One region of the Bacillus sp. N1(2025) genome, then DNA from elsewhere that is predicted to be linked to it. Evidence: predicted binding sites of a transcription regulator. Region 1 holds the regulator's gene; the other holds the start of a gene.
The links. Region 1 encodes LexA, which represses DNA repair genes until DNA is damaged. Its sites were predicted from a motif close to CGAACATATGTTCG; they were not measured.
Positions count from the first base shown of each region.

Region 2: a site for LexA is predicted at 9,016-9,029, ahead of ACNFN4_RS03815 (DNA polymerase IV). Genes of this name have one in related genera too.

Region 1 is NZ_JBLTJB010000009.1:103,905-115,405, forward strand. Features, by position in the region: gene ACNFN4_RS17750 (CcdC family protein) at 1-401, opposite strand, end outside; gene ACNFN4_RS17755 (response regulator) at 481-843, opposite strand; gene ACNFN4_RS17760 (cytochrome c biogenesis protein CcdA) at 928-1,635, opposite strand; gene ACNFN4_RS17765 (aspartyl-phosphate phosphatase Spo0E family protein) at 1,837-2,010, shown strand; gene ACNFN4_RS17770 (YneF family protein) at 2,084-2,302, opposite strand; gene sirA (sporulation inhibitor of replication protein SirA) at 2,388-2,834, opposite strand; gene tkt (transketolase) at 2,986-4,989, opposite strand; gene ACNFN4_RS17785 (DUF896 domain-containing protein) at 5,156-5,389, opposite strand; gene ACNFN4_RS17790 (YneB family resolvase-like protein) at 5,458-6,108, opposite strand; gene yneA (cell division suppressor protein YneA) at 6,124-6,435, opposite strand; gene lexA (transcriptional repressor LexA) at 6,591-7,211, shown strand; gene ACNFN4_RS17805 (hypothetical protein) at 7,550-7,978, opposite strand; gene ACNFN4_RS17810 (YndM family protein) at 8,132-8,581, shown strand; gene ACNFN4_RS17815 (prohibitin family protein) at 8,609-9,439, opposite strand; gene ACNFN4_RS17820 (hypothetical protein) at 9,426-9,575, opposite strand; gene ACNFN4_RS17825 (poly-gamma-glutamate hydrolase family protein) at 9,681-10,505, opposite strand; gene ACNFN4_RS17830 (dUTP diphosphatase) at 10,813-11,247, opposite strand.
Region 2 is NZ_JBLTJB010000001.1:724,829-736,329, forward strand. Features, by position in the region: gene proC (pyrroline-5-carboxylate reductase) at 1-764, opposite strand, end outside; gene ACNFN4_RS03770 (MBL fold metallo-hydrolase) at 1,151-2,110, shown strand; gene ACNFN4_RS03775 (SDR family NAD(P)-dependent oxidoreductase) at 2,118-2,894, shown strand; gene dsdA (D-serine ammonia-lyase) at 2,911-4,260, shown strand; gene coaA (type I pantothenate kinase) at 4,336-5,295, shown strand; gene ACNFN4_RS03790 (VOC family protein) at 5,320-5,709, shown strand; gene ACNFN4_RS03795 (DUF4083 family protein) at 5,711-5,878, opposite strand; gene ACNFN4_RS03800 (AI-2E family transporter) at 5,965-7,035, opposite strand; gene ACNFN4_RS03805 (YqzH family protein) at 7,109-7,315, opposite strand; gene ACNFN4_RS03810 (YolD-like family protein) at 7,416-7,760, opposite strand; gene ACNFN4_RS03815 (DNA polymerase IV) at 7,776-9,002, opposite strand; gene ACNFN4_RS03820 (GNAT family N-acetyltransferase) at 9,218-9,688, shown strand; gene ACNFN4_RS03825 (antibiotic biosynthesis monooxygenase family protein) at 9,701-10,045, shown strand; gene ACNFN4_RS03830 (GNAT family N-acetyltransferase) at 10,042-11,010, shown strand; gene ACNFN4_RS03835 (iron-sulfur cluster biosynthesis family protein) at 11,082-11,444, shown strand; gene ACNFN4_RS03840 (DUF2552 family protein) at 11,419-11,501, shown strand, end outside.

The DNA.
Region 1 (11,501 bases):
AAAGCCAGAATCCAAAACATTCCGCTTAAAGCTCCGTAATCAATCGTCGTGCTCAAAATGGATTTCATAGCGATTCTGATAACCAGCAAACCAATCAGGATAAACACAAACGCTTTTGACCGTTTTAAATAGATTTCATTATTTTTAATCTCAAATTTAGATGTTTTAATCAGAAAAATAGAGAAGATTACGCCCAGCGTAATGGCCTCCAAAAATTCTTCGCCCGTCACTCTGAAAATCGGAAAAAGGAACATAAGCGCTCCCGTACTCATGAAAATCGGCGGGAGAATTATTTTTTTAGGTGAAGCGGGCTTGTCGGAGGATTTAATCCTGACGATCATCACGGAAATTGCCATGGCCGCTGCAATAACGGATGAAATTATAATCATCATCTTTATCATTCCTTTGCTTGCACGGAGTTTGATACTATATACTATACTCCAAAAACATAAAAAAAACCAATTTGAAAAGAGAACACGTTTACGTTCCCGTTACCCGCCCTACGGCTTCCAGCACTTTAGATGCTTCAAACGGTTTAACGATAAAGTCTTTAGCGCCTAATTCAATAGCTTCCAGAACGATCCGCTGCTGCCGCATGGCGGTGCACATGATGATCCGGGCTTTCGGGTCAAAAGCTAAAATATCCTGCAGCGCCTGTATACCGTTTTTGACCGGCATGGTAATATCCATAGTCACCAGGTCGGGACGGATTTTTTGATATACTGCCAGAGCTTCCTCCCCGTCAGCCGCTTCCCCGGCCACTGTGTAATTCGCCGATTCCAGAATCTCTCTGATTTTCACCCTCATGAACTTGGCGTCATCTACAACTAAAACTCGTGTCATATTCCCCTCCACATATTTAACATTAACTAGTCTTATTGTACCAAAAACAAAAGGGTATATAATAGTTCAAAAGTTATTAATCCGTTACAGACCCGTAAATCCTCCGAAAAGATTTGACAGAACGATCAGAATGTAGCTCATCCAGTTAAAAAACAGCATAACTCCGATCAGAATCATAAGAATGCCGCCGATTTTCATGATAAGCAGCTGATGCTTGCGAATCCAATTCATTCTGGTAATAAAAAATGAAAGAACAAGAAAAGGAATCGCAAATCCGAGAACATATAAAAACATATACGGCACTGCTGAAGAAGGATTTGTATTGGCCAGCGAAAATACCGCTCCTAAAATGGGCCCGCTGCACGGCGACCAGCCGGCTGCAAACGCAAGACCGATCAGAACCGAACCGATAAACCCCTCCGGACGGCGCTTAAAGTGAATGCGCCGCTCTTTCATCATGAATTTCGGCTGAAACACACCGGCAGTAATCAGCCCGAAAAGGATCAGCATGATAGCGCCAAACTGGCGGATCGCTTCATGATATTGGGTGAAAAAACTGCCGATAAATGAAGTTCCATATCCCAATGCGATAAAAATCACGGAGAAACCAAGCAAAAAACAAAGTGTATGCACGAGGCCGCGCTTTTGCAGCATCACCTTTTCTGTTTTCACCTCGTCCATACTGACACCAGTTATGTAAGATAAAAAGGCGGGGTACAACGGCAGACAGCATGGAGAAATGAAAGACAGAAATCCGGCCCCAAACGTCAGAAAGTAATTAAAACTCACGATGACACACTCCCTTCGAGTTATGACAAAATCATTTCATTTTTTTAACACTTTCCCGAGAAGGATTACTTTTTATAGAAAAAGCTTATATAATTTAATTTGACATCGAGATATTATACTCCTTCTTATTTGAAAAACAGTATAAATGTGGATATAATAATAGCGACTCAGGTGAAAGATTTATGTATGAAAGGATATATCCCTGTGATTAGAGAGCATCTATTAAATGAAATTGAAAAAAAACGGGCAGAGCTGCTTAAAATCGTCATGACAAACGGAATGACATCAAACATTACGATAGAACTCAGCCAGGAGCTTGACCACCTTCTCATACAATATCAAAAAGAACTGCACACCGGCAGTTGGGGTGAAACATGACGCCAAAATAAAAAACCCTCTCCGGGTTTTTTATTTTTATAACCATGTATCTCTATATCATAATCTGTACGTATTATTTCGCTTGATTATTCATGGCTTTCATCATTTGATTAATTTTCTTTTGAGAAGGTTTCATTCCCATTTGCATCATCATCATGCGTAACATTTGTTCATTAATAGGCGGATTCTTTTTCAAATAGCTCATCATATATTTACGAGCAATAAAAAACCCGAGTGCAACACCTATGAGCAATGCGACAACGCCCACTAGGATGCCAACCCATAAAGTCATTTTATTTCCTCCTTCATGTTGTCTAGTTTAAAGTGTACTAAACCAAAGGCTATTATACAACATTTACATCTCTTTTTCCTCGTTTTTAGACAAAATTTCTTTCTCTGACCGGATTTAACCACCCGTAGCGCCGTGTCTTGAAATCCATTGCAAGAAAACAGGGGCTGATTTTACGCAGAATCTCAAAGAAAATCGTTTCCGCCTCATAATCTCCCGAAGCTGCAATCTCAATTAAACTGTCTTTCATCATGAAGGTGGCGCGGCCCTTTTCTCCGGGCAGTGTAAGCCGGTAAATGGAATCCAAACGGCTGTAACTCATTCGGTTTAAATGCAGCTGGAGACGCTGATGCATATGTATCACCGGAATCGGTTCCGTTATATATTGAACTTGCTTTTCTGTCATTTGATATTCCTGGGGTGTCAGATCTGTCCAATGATAGTCTCGAAACAACTCAAACATAGCCGTTTCCCGCCCGAAGTAGTGGTTCGCAAACTCATCCTTTATCAGGTGCGTATAGTAATGACGTTCCATTTCCTCATCCCCTTTTACAGCGCTTCGTTATTGCTTTCTATTATACAAAAGGAGAAAAGAAAGAATTGTCTATTACTGTTATGCCGCCCCTTCTATTTTTGTCGCATAAACAGGAAAAAGAGGATGATTTGACTCATCCTCTTTTGTCTCGTTATTTGTTTAAAAGTTTTTTCACGCGGTCAACCACGTTTTCTGCAGTAAACCCGTATTCTTTCATAATTGTTTCTCCCGGAGCTGAAGCACCGAAACGGTCAATTGCGAGAACGTCTCCTTCAAGACCGGTAAATTTGCCCCATCCGAAGCTTGAACCCATTTCGATCGCAAGACGTTTCGTCACATTCGGAGGAAGCACGCTGTTTTTGTACTCGGCCGATTGTTTTTCAAAGCGGTCCCAGCTCGGCATGCTGACTACAGATACGTGAATGTTTTCTTCAGCCAGTTTCGCTTGAGCTTCGATCGCAAGTCCGACTTCAGAACCTGTCGCTAAAAGAAGAGCGGCCGGTGATTCTGTTTGGGCTTTGGAAACGATATAAGCCCCTTTATCCACGCCCGCATACGCTTCTTCAGCCTGCTGATCAATCGTCGGCAGGTTTTGGCGTGTCAATACAAGAGCTGTCGGATGATCTTGGCTTTGAACGGCAACCTTCCATGCAGCTGCGGTTTCATTTCCGTCAGCAGGTCTGATCACAGAAAGGTTAGGAAGTGCGCGTAAAGAAGCAAGCTGCTCAATCGGTTCGTGAGTCGGCCCGTCCTCTCCTACGGCAATACTGTCATGTGTGAATACATAAGTGACGGGAAGACCCATCAATGACGCCAGACGAATGGCAGGTCTTAAATAATCAGAGAACACAAAGAATGTGCCGCCGAATACGCGGAGGCCGCCGTGAAGCGCCATTCCGTTTAATGCAGCGCCCATCGCAAATTCACGGACACCGAACCAGAAGTTTTTCCCGGCGTAGTCTTTGGCCGTGAAGTCTCCTCCATTTTTGATTGTCGTTTTATTTGAACCCGCAAGGTCAGCAGATCCCCCGACAAAGAAAGGAATTTTCTTGGCGATCCCGTTCAGCACCTCACCTGAAGATGCACGGGAAGCAATGCTGCTGCCTTTTTCATAAACGGGAACTTCCTGATCCCAGTCTTTAGGAAGCTCGCCTTTCATGCCGAGTGACAGCTGTTCAGCAAGCTCAGGATATTTTTCTTTATAAGCCGCGAACAGTTCATTCCATTCCTGTTCTTTTTTCGAGCCGGCTTCTTTTACAGCTTGATTGAAATGCCCGTATACTTCTTCCGGAACATAAAAATCTTCTTCAAACGTCCAAGCATACGCTTCTTTTGTCAGCTTGCTCTCTTCTTGTCCTAACGGAGCGCCGTGAACGCCGGATGTGCCCGCGCGGTTTGGAGAACCGAAACCGATTGTCGTTTTCACTTCGATCAATGTCGGTTTTTTATCATTCTGGCGCGCTTTTTCAATTGCAGCCGTCAATTCAGCGATGTTGTTTCCGTCCTCAACATAAAGAACTTCCCAGTTCATTGCTTCAAAACGCTGCTTTACATTTTCAGAGAAAGAACGGTCTAAATCGCCGTCTAAGGAAATGTCATTAGAATCGTATAATACGATCAGACGGCCTAATTCAAGATGGCCTGCAAGAGAAGCTGCTTCGGAAGAAATGCCTTCCATTAAATCGCCGTCTCCGCAAATACTGTATGTATAATGATCAACTACGTTGAATGAATCACGGTTATATGTCTCAGCCAGATGGCGTTCTGCAATTGCCATTCCCACTGCCATTGCAATACCCTGTCCAAGCGGTCCGGTCGTAGCGTCTACTCCGGCTGTGTGCCCGAACTCCGGATGTCCCGGTGTTTTGCTTCCCCATTGACGGAACTGTTTCAAGTCTTCAATGCTGAGGTCATATCCGCTTAAATGCAGCATGCTGTATAAAAGCATTGAACCGTGGCCTGCTGATAAAACAAAGCGGTCGCGGTTAAACCAGCCCGGATTCTGCGGATTTACATTCATAAATTTCGTCCACAGCGTATATGCCATCGGAGCGGCTCCCATCGGCATGCCCGGATGTCCGGAATTCGCTTTTTCAATTGCGTCTATAGATAGTGTACGAATGGTGGCAACTGATTTCTTTTCAATTGTATCCATTATAATCCCCTTCCTTATTGTTGTACCTTTTCATCATAAAGCGATGCTGACTTTTTCTCAACTCTTTCAGCTTAAATTTGAGATAAACTTGTTGAAAATTGTCGTAAAGCACATCCTGATATTAGTATATACGAAAAAAGAATACGTATTGCCGTATTCTTTCTGTTTAATGAAGATTATTTTTCTGTTGTTCTCTTTTTAATTTTTCAGGGGTGACATCGTTGCCTTCCGGATCAATCACTTTTACGCTCTTTAACGTATTTTTCATTGAGGAGCGGAATCCTTTCAAATATTCCTGGCGAAGCTTTTGCTGTTCAGCTTTTTCCTCATCCGTTATTGTGTTTGATTTAGCTTTTTGAGCCAATTCGTTAATTCTTGCGATTTTTTCTTTAGAAATCATAATAAGCTCCTTTGGTGCGTGTTGATTATATACTACTAAAACGCAGTCTTTTTTACAACTGATGCGCGTCAGCTGCCTTCTGTATCTGCGGTATATTCCTGAAACCGCCGGTGAACCGTGGCTTTGGACACATCATAGCCGAATCCTCTTAAGGTCGCTGCGATTTCTGCAAAGGTAAGCTTGTTGGCTCTCAGCCTGATAATTTCCGAAACCGGAACCTCTTTTTTTTCTTTTCCGCTGTTTTCATGCCTGTTTTTCAGATTCCGTTCAGGTTTGTAGCCGTTTTTCACGGCTCTTTTCATTCCCCGCCGGATTTTCATATTGTGAATTTTCCTTTGATATTCCTCAACAATACTGACGATTTCAAGTACCATCGTATCAGCTTCGGAAAGCTCCAGTTCACCTTTATGAGCCGTCGTATATATCTTTACGTTCTCCCTGTAAATGCAATGCAAAAGCGCAATCTTGGCGTTTCCTCTTCCCAATCTCGTTTCGTCCTGCACCAATATCGCGTCAATATGTGATTTTTTAATTTCATCAAGCATTTCAAATACTCCGTCGCGGTCCATTTCGTAACCGCTGGCTTTCTCAGAAATGACTTTCACGACTTCCATGCCGTTTGCAGCAGCGATCTCACTGAGCTCCTCTTCCTGTCTTTTTAATGACGTTTGCTGCTGTTCTTTGTTTGTGCTTACGCGGGCATAAATGAGCGCCTTCATTTCTCTCTTTCCTCTCTAATTGACAATGGCCAGCTGATATACGGCCGGATGCTTCTTCTTAACCGGAAGAATAAGTTCGTCTCCGGGCTTTATATCAGCAGTTTGGAGATGATTATTCTCCGTCACCCACTCAATGAAATCTTCTTTATTAATGTGTTTCTTTTCTGCTACATGATCCGCAAGTGACCAGAGTGTATCGCCGTCCTGAACCTTTATTTTAACATATTGGCTGAGGGACTGATCATTTCCCGCACATGAGACAAGTAAAATAGCGGCACTTAAAATCGCAGTAAACAGTCCGACAAATATGATAGATTCTTTCGCCATGTAAACAACCTCCAATAAGAATGTTTGTTCGCTTTTTATACCTTTCAGTATATACGAACAAATGTTTCTGTCAATCGTTTTTTCGAACCTATGTTTGTACTGTCAGGAAAATCATGCTATAATCTACTTAAAATCGACGTTTTGAGGTGCGAAATATGACGAAGCTATCAAAAAGGCAGCTTGATATCCTGCGTTTTATTAAAGAAGAGGTAAAAACGAAAGGATATCCGCCTTCTGTAAGAGAGATAGGAGAAGCAGTAGGACTGGCTTCCAGTTCAACCGTGCACGGCCATTTGGCGCGGCTGGAGACAAAAGGCCTGATCAGACGGGACCCTACTAAACCGAGAGCGATTGAGGTATTGGATGAAGAAGAAGTCCAAATTCCGAAAAGCCAGGTCGTAAACGTTCCGGTCATCGGGAAAGTGACGGCGGGTATTCCGATTACGGCTGTTGAAAATATCGACGAGTATTTTCCGCTTCCTGACCGGATGGTTCCTCCGGGCGAACATGTCTTTATGTTAGAAATCATGGGAGAAAGTATGATTGACGCCGGCATTTTTGACAAAGATTACGTCATCGTCAAACAGCAGAACACGGCCAATAACGGAGAAATCGTCGTAGCTATGACCGAAGATGATGAAGCGACGGTTAAGCGCTTCTATAAAGAAGACAATTATGTGCGGCTGCAGCCGGAAAATCCGACGATGGAGCCGATTATCCTGCAAAACGTAAGCATTTTGGGGAAAGTTATCGGCGTATTCAGAGCCGTACATTAATTCTATTAAACTTCATTTATCGTAAAAAACCCCTTACAGAGGGGTTTTTTTGCATAAAAAAAGCAGATTCGCCCTGGCTTAAGAAACGAATCTGCTAAGGAGGAAAAACTTACATTCTTATTATCCGACATCACACTTTTGAAGTCAACTAATAATGTTTCCCTAAAGAAACTTTTCATCCATTTTTCAACTTTGTATATTTGTGCGTGATGAATTTGTTTTTGTCTATCTTTTCTTTTGGGCGGGCGATCAAAATTTATATATGAATATTTAGTACATAGTACAATAGGTTATATTTAAATATAAAAAAACCCGCTGCCTTTAGCGAGTATCTATTTTCAATCAAAATGATAATATTCTACACCGTATAACCCTTTAATATAGGCGGGGCCACAGACGTTTGAAGAACTTTCAACCAGAATTCTGTATTTGTGATACGGATCAATTGATTTTTTATCCTGGGCACTGAGGTTTAACCAGCTGCCGCTGTAGTTTTTAGAACTTAATGTATAAAAATTTCCGTTCAGCGCCATCCGCTGGAGTTTCATGCTTAAACCGCACGAAGAGTTGTTCATGATGGTGAACTTATATCCTAAAAAGTAATCGTCGGCAGCTACAGCCCCAGGATTTTCAATATGAAACTCTTTTGCATTTCCCTCCAAAGTGAAGCTTGTTTTTGATCCGAATTCAGTGGTAGCCGCTTTAGCTGAGTGTATTCCGCTAAAACATAATAAAAAAACAGCAATACAAATCCAGTATTTTTTCATTTGCATCCCCCTTTTTACATATTTTAACTTGTGAATCCTGTGATGTCTATTCACATTTTATTAAAACGTATACTTTATAACCACTATATACCAGTTTAAAAATTTGCGGATTGCTTACAATGAAGACTAAACGAAATAACGAAGGTGGTTCAAATGAAACACGTAATTGCTTTCGCTTCTAAAACGGCGCTCACACTTGCTTTACTGTACATTGTTCTGGATCTTATGTACCAAGTAACCTTTTTAAACGTTCTGTTTATTACAGTGATCTTAAGTTTAATCACTTATTTTGCGGGTGATTGCATGATTCTGCCGAGAACAAGCAATTTCACAGCCGTTGCAGCTGATTTCGGAATTTCATTCATTATATTATGGATATTCCTTATGAACATTGGCGGATTTAATGTCTCTCCTGCCGCGGCATCGGTTATCTCTGCACTTGGCATTTCTGTTTTTGAGGCATTTTTTCACCGGTATTTGCAGCAATATGTACTTCCCGAAGATTATCAGGACACAACAGAGGCGGATAGCACGCTATGGAGCTATCAAACCGAGGCGTCTGAAGAATTAGTGCCGGAAAAAGACCCTCAGGAAAAAACATAAAAAGGAGGCAATCGCCTCCTTCTCTTTTTATTTTTGCTTCTGATCGTCCAGCGGCAGCTGCAGCAGCGAGTCTGTGCCTGTCGCTTTCGGCGTTTTTCCGTCCCATTTTTCAATCCATTTATATTTAATCATTTCATCGGACATTGATTTCTTTATGATTTGGTTGTAATCAGCGATCCCTTCCGCTTCAATTTTTTTCTTTTTCGCTTCGGCTTCGGCTATTTTAATTTCAGTTTGTGTCCGTTCAAGTTCCTGTGAAGACTTCACCCTTGCATCGATAGCTTCCTGTGTGGCTTTATCCGGCTTCGGTACGCCAAGCGTCAGATCATCAATTAAAAATCCAAGACTCTTCATATCATCAGCAAATCTCTTTTGAACATCGGCAGCGGCTTCTGCAGATTTTTGCCCGTATGTGTCAATAACCGAGTATTTGCTGATTGATTTTCGCGCCGCATCCCACAGCCTTGTTTTTAAATATGTATTTTCAATCGTTTCAACGTTTACCGCGCCGAATTTGTTAAACAGATCGACTACTTTATCAGGCTGCACGACATAGTTGTAAGCGATATCCATTTCTATATTTTTACCGTCTGAGGTTGCCACTTTTATATTTTCATTATTCACTGTCTGCATACGCACCGGATATTCCGTTACTTTATTAAATAAACCGACTAAGTGCCAGCCTTGGTCCAATGTGTCGGATTTTACCCCGCCATTCGGTGAGTATACAACCCCGACATAACCGTTCGGTATTTTTTCAATGAATAGTGACGCTGTAACGCCCGCAATTAAAAGGGCTGCACCTATAATCACACCGCCGAGAATTTTTTTTGTGTTTCCGCGCTTATTTTCGCTCATGCTGATCTTCTTCCTCCCATGACTTTTTGAATTTTTTGGCTCTGCTTCCCACTTGTTTAAAGATTGGACTAAGCATCAGCCATAAACCGAATCCGATGATGACAAGAAGAATGATAGACCCGATCATCACTTTCATTTGCCCACCTCTTTTCTTTCATCCTGTCAATTATGTATACGATCTTAAGAACTTAAAGTTTCATAAATTTCAAAAGAAAAAGCCCCGCCGACAAAATAGGCGTGCTTATTCATAATTGTCACTGATAAAATCAGAAATCGTTTTTGTGAATTGATAAAAGGTCCCGTTTTGTGTGGATGCTCTGCTTTTCAGCGTAAAAGTGTCAAATAGTGATTTTCTGAAGCCGGTGCTCATTTCGATTTGAATACTCAATCCGGATGAAGATTGATTGGCAAGGTTGTTCGGACTGACGCCTGCATATTTATCATTTATGCCGAGAAGAACGGCAGGATACCCGTGCCGTTTCAGCACATCGGTCAAAAGTTCGGCCCGTTCTCTGTCTGTACCGCCGATTTTTATCTTTTTATCATCACTGCCGTAACCGTGCAATGAAATGACATTAGAGTGCTCTTTCACCATTTGCACGGCCTTAGGTTCATCGAAATGCGAACTTGTCAAATGCAGAGCCGCATTACCGGCTGATTTTAACCCTTCAAATAAATATAAACTCCGGTTTTCGGCAATTTCTCTGGCTAACTCACTGGTCCCCGGCTCTATGCCTCCGCCGTGTATAGCTAATATGAGGACAGAAGGGTTATGTTCTCGCGTTGAAATGGAAAAATCGGAAGGATTTTCATTCAGCTTTAATTCCTCGAAACTGCCGTAAATATCTGAAGCGGCATTAGCCTGAAAGAACGGCAGGAGCAAAAACGGTAAAATCAAAACTAAAATTCCTTTTTTGGTTATTGATGGCATTTGTATGTTTATGTTACAATACAAATGCTTCAGCCTTTGAAGCGAACGGCAGAACAGGGTGACTTTGGACGGTTTCTTCTGCTCTGCCTCTTTGCCAGCTACTTTACGGTCTACTCTTCTAACCCTTTTTGCCATAACATCATCCTTTCTTTTGTTTACACTTTTGTCACAATATTATATACGTTGGACAAAACCTCCGTTCATCTTGAAGAATAAAAACATCAAAACAACTTCTATCCTTTAACCTAAAAAAGTCTTTCTGTTCAAAGAGACGGAAGGCTTAACTATTTGCTCTTGGCATAGACGGTTACGGAGCGGCCGCTTATTTCGAAGTCAAATTCGAACGTGACGTATGATTTCCCAATTCAAGAATCCCGAAACAAATTGAATGTAACTGCTGTTTCCATAAAAAAAGACTGCTGTTAAGCAGTCTTTTTTCGTTTTATTTCGTGCCTGTTGATCCCAGTCCGCCGCGGTCATTGTTCCCGAGCTTGTCTACTTCGATCAGCTCCACTTCAGGCATTTTCTTCATGATTCTGAATTGGCAGATCCGCTCCCCCTTGGAAATGTCGGTATCCCGAAGCGCGAATGCAGGAAAAAACCAGAAGTCATTGTCGCCTTTATATGATTCATCAATGACTCCCATTGAATTTGTCTGAATGATACCGAAATGCTTATATGTACTTGAACGCGGAACGACATGGGCCTCATATCCTTCCGGCAGTTCCATCGCAACTCCAAGCGGGATAAGTTTGAATTCACCTTTTTTGATTGTGATATCTTCAGCTGCCCGCAGATCAATCCAATCGCCCTGTTCAATTTTACTGATTCTCGTTTGCGTATCATCTGAATATTTAATTTTGATTTGTAAAGTCATGTTCGCTGCTCCTTTTGCTTCCCTATTTCAGTCGTATTGATGACCAATCCGTGCCCCATTATACCATTTAACTGATAAGAATGTTGATTTTGGTGTATTTGCAGCCGAAGAGGAAGCACAGCGAAGTCAATGAGAATAAACCTAAAATGAGGGCCCTTCCTATCAGTTTTTTCCTCCATTTTCACATGACAGCTTCAATTATAATAATGCAAAGCTTTATATCCGTTCTTTCAACAGAGCTTTTTTAAAATTTC
Region 2 (11,501 bases), on a different contig from region 1:
ATGCAGTGCATGATGGCTTCTTCAAAGCGGCGCTCGTCTAATGCGCGAAGGCCTGCTTCAGTCGTGCCGCCCGGGCTTGTGATTTCCTTGCGCAGGCGTTCAGGCCGTTTGCTGCTTGTTCTGAGCATTTCCGTCGCCCCGGCCATGGTTTGTAAAATCAGCTCTTTTGCCGTTTCTTCCGGCAGGCCGGCTTGAAGGGCGGCCTTTTCCATTGCTTCGACATACCGATACACATAGGCGGGACCGCTTCCGGCAATGGCTGTGACGGCATCAAGGTGTTTTTCTTCAAAGCGCGTCGCTTCTCCGATTGTTTCCAGAAGCTCTTTTGCCGTCCGGATTTCAGCTTCACTCGCCTCGGAGCTTGCGGAAAAACCGGTCGCCGATTGCTGAATGGCCGCGGATGTATTCGGCATCGCCCGGATGATGGTGAGCTTTCTGCCGAAATATTGCTGAATCGTGTGAATCGTCAGCCCTGCGATGACAGAAATCACAAGCTGATCTTTCACGTATTCGCGAATGTTCTCAATGCTTTCTGCCGCATCTTTCGGTTTAAAGGCGAGAACGATAATGTCGGTATTGCTGAAAAACTCTTCTTTATCCCGGCACGGTTTCACTCCGTACGTTTTTTGGAGCTCTTCAAGCCGGCTGTCATTTGACCGGTTTGTCATATATATATGTCCGGGGGCTGTCATTCCGCTTTGCAGCAGTCCGTTCACCATTGCTTCCGCCATTGATCCGGCCCCGATAAAACCGATTTTCTTCATATAAATCCTCCTTCTTCTTAAAACACAAAAAAACCTTCCCGTCAAAAAGGACGAAAAGGTTTCGCGGTACCACCTTACATTAGCACGAATCAGCCGTGCTCAGCTCAAATCCCGTAACGAGGGGATACGTTTAGGTTTTCCTAACCGCTCTGAGGGCAGGTTCTGTAAACAAGAGGGCCGCAATGTCTTTCAGCCGGGGACATTGCTCTCTGCTGCCGTTGTTTATATACTAGTTCCTCGTCATCGCGTTCCGTGTTTTCTAGTTTGTTGTTCATTATGCTATGCGCAAGAGCGGGATGTCAATCTTTTTTTCTGATAATGACACAGTGAAAAGAAAACGCTAAAATATGATTATTCAGGAATGAAAAGAACGAAGGAGCGTAAACATGGCAGCGAGAAAGATCATTCCGATACGTGTGCCGACTCCGTTTGCAGTCGGCGACGTTATCGTTTATTTAATAAAAGATGAAGCCTTAACCCTTATTGATTGCGGCCCGAATACAAAGGAAGCGGCTGAATCGCTCTCATTGCAGCTTAAGGAACACGGGGTTTCTGCGGCGGATATAGAACAGGTGGTGCTCACTCATCATCACGCAGATCATTCAGGTCTGCTCCACCTTTTTTCTGAGGATGCGGAAGTGATCGGGCATCCGCTGAATGACAGGTACATTACTCAGGATCAGTCGTATATCGCCCGGCAGGAGGACTTTTTTCTGTCGCTTATGACTGAAATGGACGTTCCCCTGACGCCTGAAGACATACATAAAACAGTTAAGCTGTCATACTTATTTTCTGCAAACCGTCCGTTAACGAAAACAGTGGGAGAAGGCGGAAAAATTGACGGGCTTAACGGCTGGACGGTGCTCGAAATCCCGGGCCATGCCGCTTCTCACATTGCGCTCTACCATGAAAAAAGCGGTGAAATGTTCAGCGGCGATCTGCTTTTGTCCAACAGCTCCACCAATCCGATTCTGGAAGCTCCGGAAAAGGGGGGCGTGCGCGCGGCCCCGATGCTCGACTACTTGAACTCAATGAAGCGGCTGTATGACTTAAACCCGTCCTTTTTATATCCGGGACACGGCGATCTGCTGACAGACGTAAAGCCTGCTTTTGACAGGCGGCTTGAAAAACAGAGAAACCGGTCGGAATATGTGCTGCGCCTGTTGTCAGAGGAAACGCTGACGGCTTTTCAGGTATGCCGGCGGCTGTTTCCGGCTGTTTATGAAAATGAAATGTTTTTAACGATGTCAGAAACGATCGGCCATCTTGACGTGCTGGCCGCCGAAGGGAAGGCTGTATCCTTTCAGTCGGGAGATATTCTGAAGTTTAAAGCTGTGAAGGGGTGAAGGAGAAATGGGCAGATTAACGGATAAGCGGATTTGGATCACCGGAGCATCCGGCGGACTCGGAGAACGGCTTGCATATTCCTGCGCGGCAGAAGGAGCTCATGTTTTTTTATCCGCGAGGCGGGAGGACCGCTTGCAGGAAGTGAAAAAGACGATTACCGCGCGCGGCGGGCAGTGTGATGTCATTCCGTTTGACGTCCGGCATGCAGAAGAGGCTGAAAACGTAAGGCGTTTGATCGGTCATGTTGACGTATTAATCAACAACGCCGGCTTCGGCATTTTTGAAACGGCCGCTGATTCATCTTTGGATGATATGAAGGCAATGTTTGAAGTCAACGTCTTCGGATTAATCGCCTGTACGAAGGCCTGTCTTCCTGTGATGCTTCATGCGAAAAGCGGCCATATTATCAATATCGCCTCACAGGCCGGCAAATTGGCGACGCCGAAATCAAGCCTTTATTCTGCAACGAAGCACGCCGTGTTAGGGTATTCCAATGCGCTGCGGCTTGAGCTGGCCGGTACGGGTGTAGCTGTGACAACGGTTAATCCCGGTCCGATCAAAACAGACTTCTTTACAATTGCAGATAAAGAGGGCGGTTATGTGAAAAGCGTCGGCAGATGGATGCTTGATGCCGACCATGTGGCAGAGCGCATTACATCCGTGATTCTGACGGATAAACGGGAAATGAATCTTCCGCGATGGATGAGCCTCGGGACGAAGCTGTATCAGCTTTTCCCATCGTTTACAGAAAAACTGGCCGGCCGCGCATTAAAGAAAAAGTAACAAGGGGGAAAAAGGAATGTCCGACCGGGATATACACAAGACATTGATGGCAGAGCCTTTCGTCAGGCAAATGGCGGAGGCGCGTGAAGTATTTTGGATCAACCCGCATAAAACCGATGATCCAGTAAAGCATGGTGCTGAATGGAAACAGGAGATTGCCGAAGCGGAAGAAAGGCTGCGCCGGTTTGCGCCTTATATCGCATCGGCTTTTCCGGAGACGGAAGCGGAGGGAGGCCTCATTGAATCTCCGCTTATCTTGATTAATGAAATGAAGAAGCATCTGGAACACAGCGCCGCTCAGGCTTTCCCTGGGCGTCTGCTTTTGAAATGCGACGACGAACTTCCGATTTCCGGTTCCATTAAAGCGCGCGGCGGGATTTACGAAGTGCTGAAGCATGCCGAAGATCTCGCGGTGAAAGCGGGAATGCTCTCAGCAGACGACGATTACAGCATATTGACTGAAGAACGGTTTACCGCTTTTTTCTCAAAATACTCTATAGCCGTCGGCTCTACGGGCAATTTAGGTCTGAGTATCGGCATAATCGGCGCGAAGCTCGGCTTTTGTGTGACCATTCATATGTCCAGTGACGCAAAGCAGTGGAAAAAGGAGCTGCTCCGGGAAAAGGGGGTTCGCGTCATCGAATATGAAGCAGACTACAGTCTGGCTGTCAAAGAGGGGCGCATGCAGGCGAAGCAGGACCCTTATTGTTATTTTATTGATGATGAGCATTCCCGGGATCTGTTTTTGGGGTATGCCGTTGCGGGAAGCCGTGTGAAAAAGCAGCTCGATCAAATGAACATAAAGCCTGATGCAGATGAACCGCTTTTCGTTTATTTGCCGTGCGGGGTCGGAGGAGGCCCGGGCGGCGTCGCGCTTGCGCTAAAGCTGATCTATGGCGAGCATGTCCATATTTTTTTCGGTGAGCCGACGCATTCACCGTGTATGCTGTTAGGACTGTTTTCCGGCTTGCATGACGGAATCAGCGTGCAGGATATCGGTCTTGATAATCAAACGGCCGCCGACGGACTTGCGGTGGGAAGGCCGTCCGGACTGGCCGGCCCTCTGATGGAACCTATACTCAGCGGCTGTTATACCGCCGATGACTGCACGCTTTTTTCGCTGCTTTATCAATTGAGAGCGGCCGAGAATAAGAGCCTTGAACCCTCTGCACTCGCCGGTATGGCCGGAGCCGTCAAGTTTGTTCAGACCGAAGCCGGAAACCGTTATATAAAAGAACGGGGGCTTGAGATGGAAAATGCCGTGCACCTTGTGTGGAGCACCGGCGGAAGCATGGTTCCGGAGGAGGAAATGGAAGAGTACAGCCGGATCGGTTCCTCATTTGTGAAAAAAATGGGCAGACAGTGAAGCGGTTTTCCGTTACAATCTTTGTAAGCGTTTGTTTTTTTATCGGAAAGCCATACAGAGAGATTGGTGTGAATTGTGAAAAGTAAAGAATTGAACTTACATACATTGTATACGCAGCACAGCCGCGAGTCGTGGGCCGGATTCGGCGGCCATCTTTCCATTGCCGTTTCAGAGGAAGAAGCCAAGGCCGTAGAGGGGCTGAACGACTACCTGTCGGTGGAAGAAGTGGAAACGATTTACATTCCGCTTGTGCGCCTGCTCCATCTTCATGTCATGTCTGCCGCAAGACGGAATCAGCATGTCAATGTGTTTCTGAAGCATCCGCATTCAGCGAAAATCCCGTTTATCATCGGAATCGCGGGCAGCGTCGCCGTCGGCAAAAGCACGACGGCGAGAATTTTGCAAAAGCTTCTTTCCCGTCTGCCGGACAGGCCGAAGGTGAGCCTGGTGACAACTGACGGTTTCTTGTATCCGACGGCGGAATTAAAAAGGAAAAACCTTCTGTCCAGAAAGGGATTCCCGGAAAGCTACGACGTGAAAGCGCTGCTTGAATTTCTGAACGATATAAAGTCAGGGAAAGAGAGAGTGGAGGCGCCCGTATACTCCCATCTTACGTATGACAGGGAAGAGGGCGCCGTCGAGGTTGTCGAAGGTGCGGATATCGTTATTATCGAAGGAATCAATGTCCTGCAGTCGCCGACCTTAGAGGACGACAGGGAAGATCCGCGGATTTTTGTATCCGATTTCTTTGATTTTTCGATCTATGTGGATGCCGAAGAAAGCCGGATTTTCACGTGGTATTTGGAGCGTTTCCGCCTCTTAAGAGAAACCGCTTTTCAGGATCCGGCTTCTTATTTTCATAAATTTAAGGATTTGTCTGATGCAGAAGCGGATACCATGGCCGCCTCCATTTGGGAGAGCGTCAACCGTCCGAATCTGTATGAAAATATCCTGCCGACAAAATTCAGATCGGATTTGATTTTGAGAAAAGGTGATGGCCATAAAGTTGAAGAGGTGCTGGTAAGGCGGGTGTGATGTGAGGAGGAAGCGAATATTATGATACATCATATTGAGTTGTATGTATCTGACTTGAAAGCCTCCGCCCGGTTTTGGGGATGGTTTTTAGGTGAGCTCGGTTATAGGGAATTTCAAAATTGGGACTCCGGCATCAGCTGGAAAAACGCAGGATTTTATGTTGTGCTTGTACAGACAGAGGAGCGTTTTTTAACACCGGAGTACCACAGATGCCGGGTCGGGCTGAACCATCTGGCTTTTCATGCTGCATCAAGAGAGCAGGTTGACGAGATGACAGAAAAGCTGCTTGCCAGAGGATGCCCCGTGCTTTACAGGGACCGCCATCCATATGCAGGCGGAAGCGCGCATTACGCCGTATACACGGAGGACCCGGATCGGATAAAAGTGGAGCTCGTTGCTCCTGCTTCTGAATGAACTATAACTTTTCGTTTTTTTCTTCGCGCAGCGCGTCGAGTTTCTTTTCGATTCTGTCCAATTGTATGCGGCGCTGCTTCAAGCTTCTGAATACGTATATCACGGCAAACAAGAAAACCGCGGCTGCAATAAATGAAATCAATTGAAAAATGACATCACCGATGTTCATCTTTTTTACCTCCGTGTGCGGCGGGCTTCTTCAGCCCGCCGTTTTTGCATTTTGACCGATGTGAAGACATGGGGGATGAATCAGTCCTAGCTTTGTGTTTTTCTGAGAATGAATAGTTTCTGCATGTGGCTTATGACCACTTTTGCGGCCGCATATCCCGGAATGGCCAGCAGCATCCCGGCAATTCCTGAGAATTTGCCGGCGGCAAGCAGAAGAAAAATAATGGTCAGCGGGTGAATGTCCAGCTTCCGTCCCATAATTTGCGGGGAAATCAGCTGGCTTTCAAGCTGCTGGACAATGACGACGACCGTAATCACCAGCACCGCCTCGGTCGGTGAATCGAACAATCCGACAATGACTCCGGGAAATGTGCCGATCCAAGGCCCGATAAACGGAATCAGGTTTGTCACCATGGCGAACGCGCCCAGAACGAGCGGATAATCGAGCCCGATTATAAAATAGCCGATTGTGACGAGAACGCCGACACAAAAACTGACGAGCAGCTGTCCTTGTATGTATGAACTGAGAGCTTCATCCATGTCCCGAAGGATTTGTTTTCCTTCTTTTTGATGTTTTTCCGGAAGAAGCCGTAGCAGTCGCCGGGGGGCTTTGTGTCCTTCTTTTAACATGTAATACAGCGCAAACGGAATAATGGCGGCGGTGATGGCGGCATTGGCAGCCGTACCGGCCAGGCTGCTGAGAGAATCAGCGATTGAACCGGAATAATTTGCGGCTTTGTCTGCTAATTTTTTGAAGGAATCCCCATGCTGAAGCTGGGAAAACCATTTGCTGTCCTGGAGATGCCCGATCCAATTTTCAGCTTTTGCGGAAAGCTCCGGAATATGATCTGTGAAGGCTGTAAACTGTTTTTGAACGGCAGGGCCCGCCGTATAAAGGAAGAGGACAAAAAGGCCGGCTGTTCCCGCATAAATCGCTAAAATCGCGATTCCTTCGGGCAGCTTTAATTTCGCATGCAGCACTCTGACGAGCGGGCGGCACAAATAGTAAAGGACGCCCGATAATACAATAGGCGGAAACAAGGTTTTAACCGTAATCACAACAGGCTGGAACAAAAAGTCTATTAATGTTCCGAGATAAATGATGAGAAATAACAGAAGAACGGCATAGCCGATCCTGAAATAAGGCCCGACAGGCATATCCTGCACCACGCAATCTTTAAGGGTTTACTCTCGGACGTTTCCCTTATCGCCCGGTGCATAAACGTCCGTGTCAGGAAAACTGCCCCTGATTGGTGACGTAATCGTAGATAATATCTTCTACATGGGCATGGAGATCCTCATCGGGTTCTTCATTCCTTCTTTCTTCTAAAGCTTTTTTTAAACTCTGTTTTTCATAGGGGCTCAGCGGATCTGTCGACACATTCCGTCCATACTGGCGGAGGGCTTGTCCCAGCATTTTTTCTATAAATTGATCCATCATATATTCTCCTATTCTTGTCATTCATCTTTATTCTACTAAATATCATGTGATCCTCCCACTCTTCTATCATATTTTCTGTCAGGCCGGGGTAGGAATTTTATTCCAATTCAGCTGAGAGAATACGATGAAACGGCAGCGTTAACGCATCTTCATCGTTTATGATTTTTAAACGTTTTTCGTCATGCATCACTTGTTTTACCCAGCCCCAAAAGCGGCGGGGGCCGTGTGCGGAAGCGTAGGTGACCGAAATGGCCCTGTCTTCTTCAATTGACGCCGCAATGATGCGGTTCATGTCGTTCAGTTGCTCTTCGCTCAGTTCCGGAGGCCGGAATTCCCGTTCTTTTCGTTTTTTCGCAAGCAGCTGCTCCCGATGTTCGGGCAGCATCATCCGGCTTGATTCCCACATGACATTATACCCGGGTGTTAATTTGTTCGGATTCATGTATATCACCTCAAATTATTTGTAATGCCCGCCGATTTTTTCAGCCCGGTGAAAGGCTTGGCCGGCCTCTGTCAGTGAAGCGGCATGGAGGAGCGACGCAGGGCCGTACCGCTCATGAATATCATCCAATACTTTGCCGAGACTGATCTTTTTTTCCTGGGCATCGAACAGGCTCAGCTGAACATAATCACAAGGCTCCAGCTGGGAAAGGGAGACGCCGGCGCTGCGGACGGGCTCACCGTTCCAATGCTCTTTGAAGAGCTTGACCGCCGATTTGAAAATATCCATTCCGAAATTAGTCGGAGACACCAGCTTTCTCTGTCTGTGAAAACCTGAAGGGAATTCAAAATCAGCGCCTCTGATGCTGACCGAAACCGTATGGCCGATGTATTGTTTGAAACGGGCGCGGCGGGCCACTTCTTCGCTTAACTCCAGCAGCACGACTTTGATATCCTCAAAGCGGCTGTAGTCTCTCGGGAGGGTCATGTTATGGCCGATCGCTTTTTGCCGGCTGTGCGTGTTGACGGTGACCGGAGAGGGATCGATGCCGCGGGCTGTCCGCTGAAGCAATTCGCCGTTAATGCCCCAGCGTTTTTTCAGCAATTCGGCGGGGTGTCCGGCAAGCCCGCCGATTGTGCTGATGCCCATCCGTCTTAAATGATGCTCCATCCGTTTTCCGATGCCGAATAATTTTCCGACCGGCAGCGGCCACAAATCCTGCCTGATATTTGACATATCCAATCTGTGGATGCCGGATGCGTTTTTTTTGGCAAAATGGTCGCAAGCCATTTTCGCGAGCGCCTTATTCGGCCCGATGCCGACACGGGCATAAATTCCGAATTCACGCATAATCGCTTGCTGAATGCTTTTGGCAATTGTAAAAGGATCACCGAACAGCCGCCTGCTTCCGGTCACGTCGAGAAACTGCTCATCGATGGAGTAGGGTTCTACAAGATCGGTATACCGTTCAAACAGTTCGGTAATCATGACGGATACATCAATATACCGCTGCATCCGCGGACGGACAATAACGGCGTCGGGACATTTGGCCTGCGCTTCCCACAGCCGTTCGGCATTTTTTACGCCGTATCGTTTGGCGAGCGGACAAGCCGCAAGCACGACGCCGCTGCGTCTTTCGGGATCTCCCGAGACAATCACGGGCCGGCTTTTGAGATGAGGCGCTTCCGCTTTTTCCACAGACGCATAAAACGATTGCATATCAACAAGAAGAATATCAGCCATAAAAAAACCTCCGGGAACATTTGTTCTGTTTTTCATTGTACCCGAACAATGATCACGTTTATACTGGTAAATCATTCCCCGGCTGGAAGGCGTGCTGATTCGTTTGCTTGAAAAGAAATCATTTACAATTGCAAACAACCCACATATAATTTTTTATATTCCAATGAGAAGAGCTGACATTCATTTTGCCGGACGAAAAGGAGAGTCAATCGATAATGGATATTCGAACAATTACCTCTGAAGACTATGAAATGGTTACGTCTGTTTTGAATGAATGGTGGGGCGGCAGGCAGATGAAAGCCAAACTGCCGCGCTTGTTTTTTGAACATTTTCAGGACACAAGCTTTATCACGTACGGGCTGGAGGGAATGACCGGTTTTTTAATCGGTTTTCAGTCACAATCAGACCCTGAGACAGCCTACATTCATTTTTCGGGTGTGCATCCGGATTTCAGAAAAATGCAAATTGGAAAACAGCTCTACGACCGATTTATGGAGACGGTGAAGAAAAGGGGCTGCACAAAAGTCAATTGCGTGACGGCGCCTGTCAATAAAGTATCAATCGCTTATCATACAAAATTAGGCTTTGAAGCTGAAAAAGGAACCAAAACCGTAAACGGAATCCCTGTTTTTGCGAATTATGACGGCCCGGGAGAAGACCGGATTCTGTTTGTGAAATATATGTAGAGGGGGATGAATATGGGTTTTTTAGCTGACACGCCCAAACCGCCCTATTATGCGGTCATTTTTTCATCAATAAAGGGAAAATATGATGAGGAATATGAACATACGGCAGAGCGCATGATGAATTTGGCAGGCGGACAGCCGGGCTTTTTAGGCGCGGAAAGCGTTCGGGAGGAAAACGGCTGCGGCATCACGGTTTCCTACTGGGACAGCCTGGAGGCGATTAAAAGGTGGAAAGATCATACGGACCACCAGGCGGCAAAACAAAAAGGAAAAAGCGCCTGGTATGAAGCGTACGCGGTCCGCATTACGAAGACGGAGTCACAGCGGATGTTTGCGTCAAAAGGGGCGGAAGATTGATTACATTTTTACAGCATACACAAGAACAGACCGCGCGGGAAATTGCGGCGGTTCAGCGCTGCTCTTATCAAAAAGAAGCCGAGCTGATCGGTTTTTTCGGCATTCCCGCCCTGCATGAAACACCCGATGATATACAGCGGTCACGGGAGACGTTTGCCGGTTTCAAGGAAAAAGATCAGCTTGCAGGCGTCATTTCGTATGAAAAAAGGGGATATGACCTTGTCATATGCAGGCTGACGGTGCATCCGTCCGGCTTTCGGAAAGGGATCGGACGGGCGCTTCTTCAATTTGTGATAGACGAGAACCGGGACGCCCAAAAAATAGAGGCGGCTACCGCCAGCCAAAACGTTCCGGCAGTCTCTCTCTATTTAAAAACCGGGTTCACGGAAGCCGGACAGATTGAGACGCCGGAAGGGCTGACCCTCTCGTTTTTTCATCTTTATCCGAAGAGGAAAGCGGAAGTTGTTCCGTACAAGCCGGAATGGAAAGAAATGTTTGAAAGAGAGAAGGCGGACTTGATCCGAATTTTCGGCCCAGCACTTCATTCTGTCAGCCACATCGGCAGCACCTCCATCCCGCAGATGGCCGCCAAACCCGTCATCGATATACTGGCGGAGGTCAAAGATATTTTGGATGCCGACCGATTCAGTCCGCAGCTGGAAGCACTCGGCTATGAGGCGAAAGGGGAAAACGGGATAGAGGGCCGGCGTTTCTTTCAAAAAGGCGGCAACAAGCGCACACACCACGTTCACATATACGAAACAGGCCATCCGGACGTGAAGCCTCATCTGCTGTTCCGGGATTACCTCACTGCAAAGCCTGAAAAAGCGGCTCAATACATGGAACTGAAACGGCACCTCGCTGAGACATACCCATACGATATGGCAAAGTATAGTGAAGGGAAAAATGACTGGATCAAGGCGGCTGAACAAGAGGCAAAGGACTGGGAGAGCGGGCTGCTGTAAAGAAAGCAGAAACAATGCATACAGCGGCTCGGTATGCTACAATGGCGAAAATGAAAAACGGAGGATCATCTATGCAAATACATGTGACGGATGCGGCGAAACACACACTTCAGCAGGCGATGGACGCCAACCCGGGGAAAAAAGCGCAGCTCCGCTATGACGCAGAAGGCTGCGGGTGCGCGGTGAGCGGCGTGCCGGCCATCTGGCTGGCGGACGAATTAACGGGACAATGCGAAGCTATTGAAACCAACGGACTTCCGCTTTACATCCAGACCTCACAAAAAGTGTTTTTTGACGAGGAAATGACAATCGATTACAATGAAAAGGCAAAAACGCTCGTCTTAAAAAGCCCGGCAGAGATGCTGAGCCCGAGAATGAGCATATTAGTAAAGCAGGGAGAAACGGAAAGTGAATCAAAAGCTGAAAGCCATTAAACAGACGGCACAGCATAAAACGTGGGTATCCTTTCTGAACAACAACCACCCGTACAG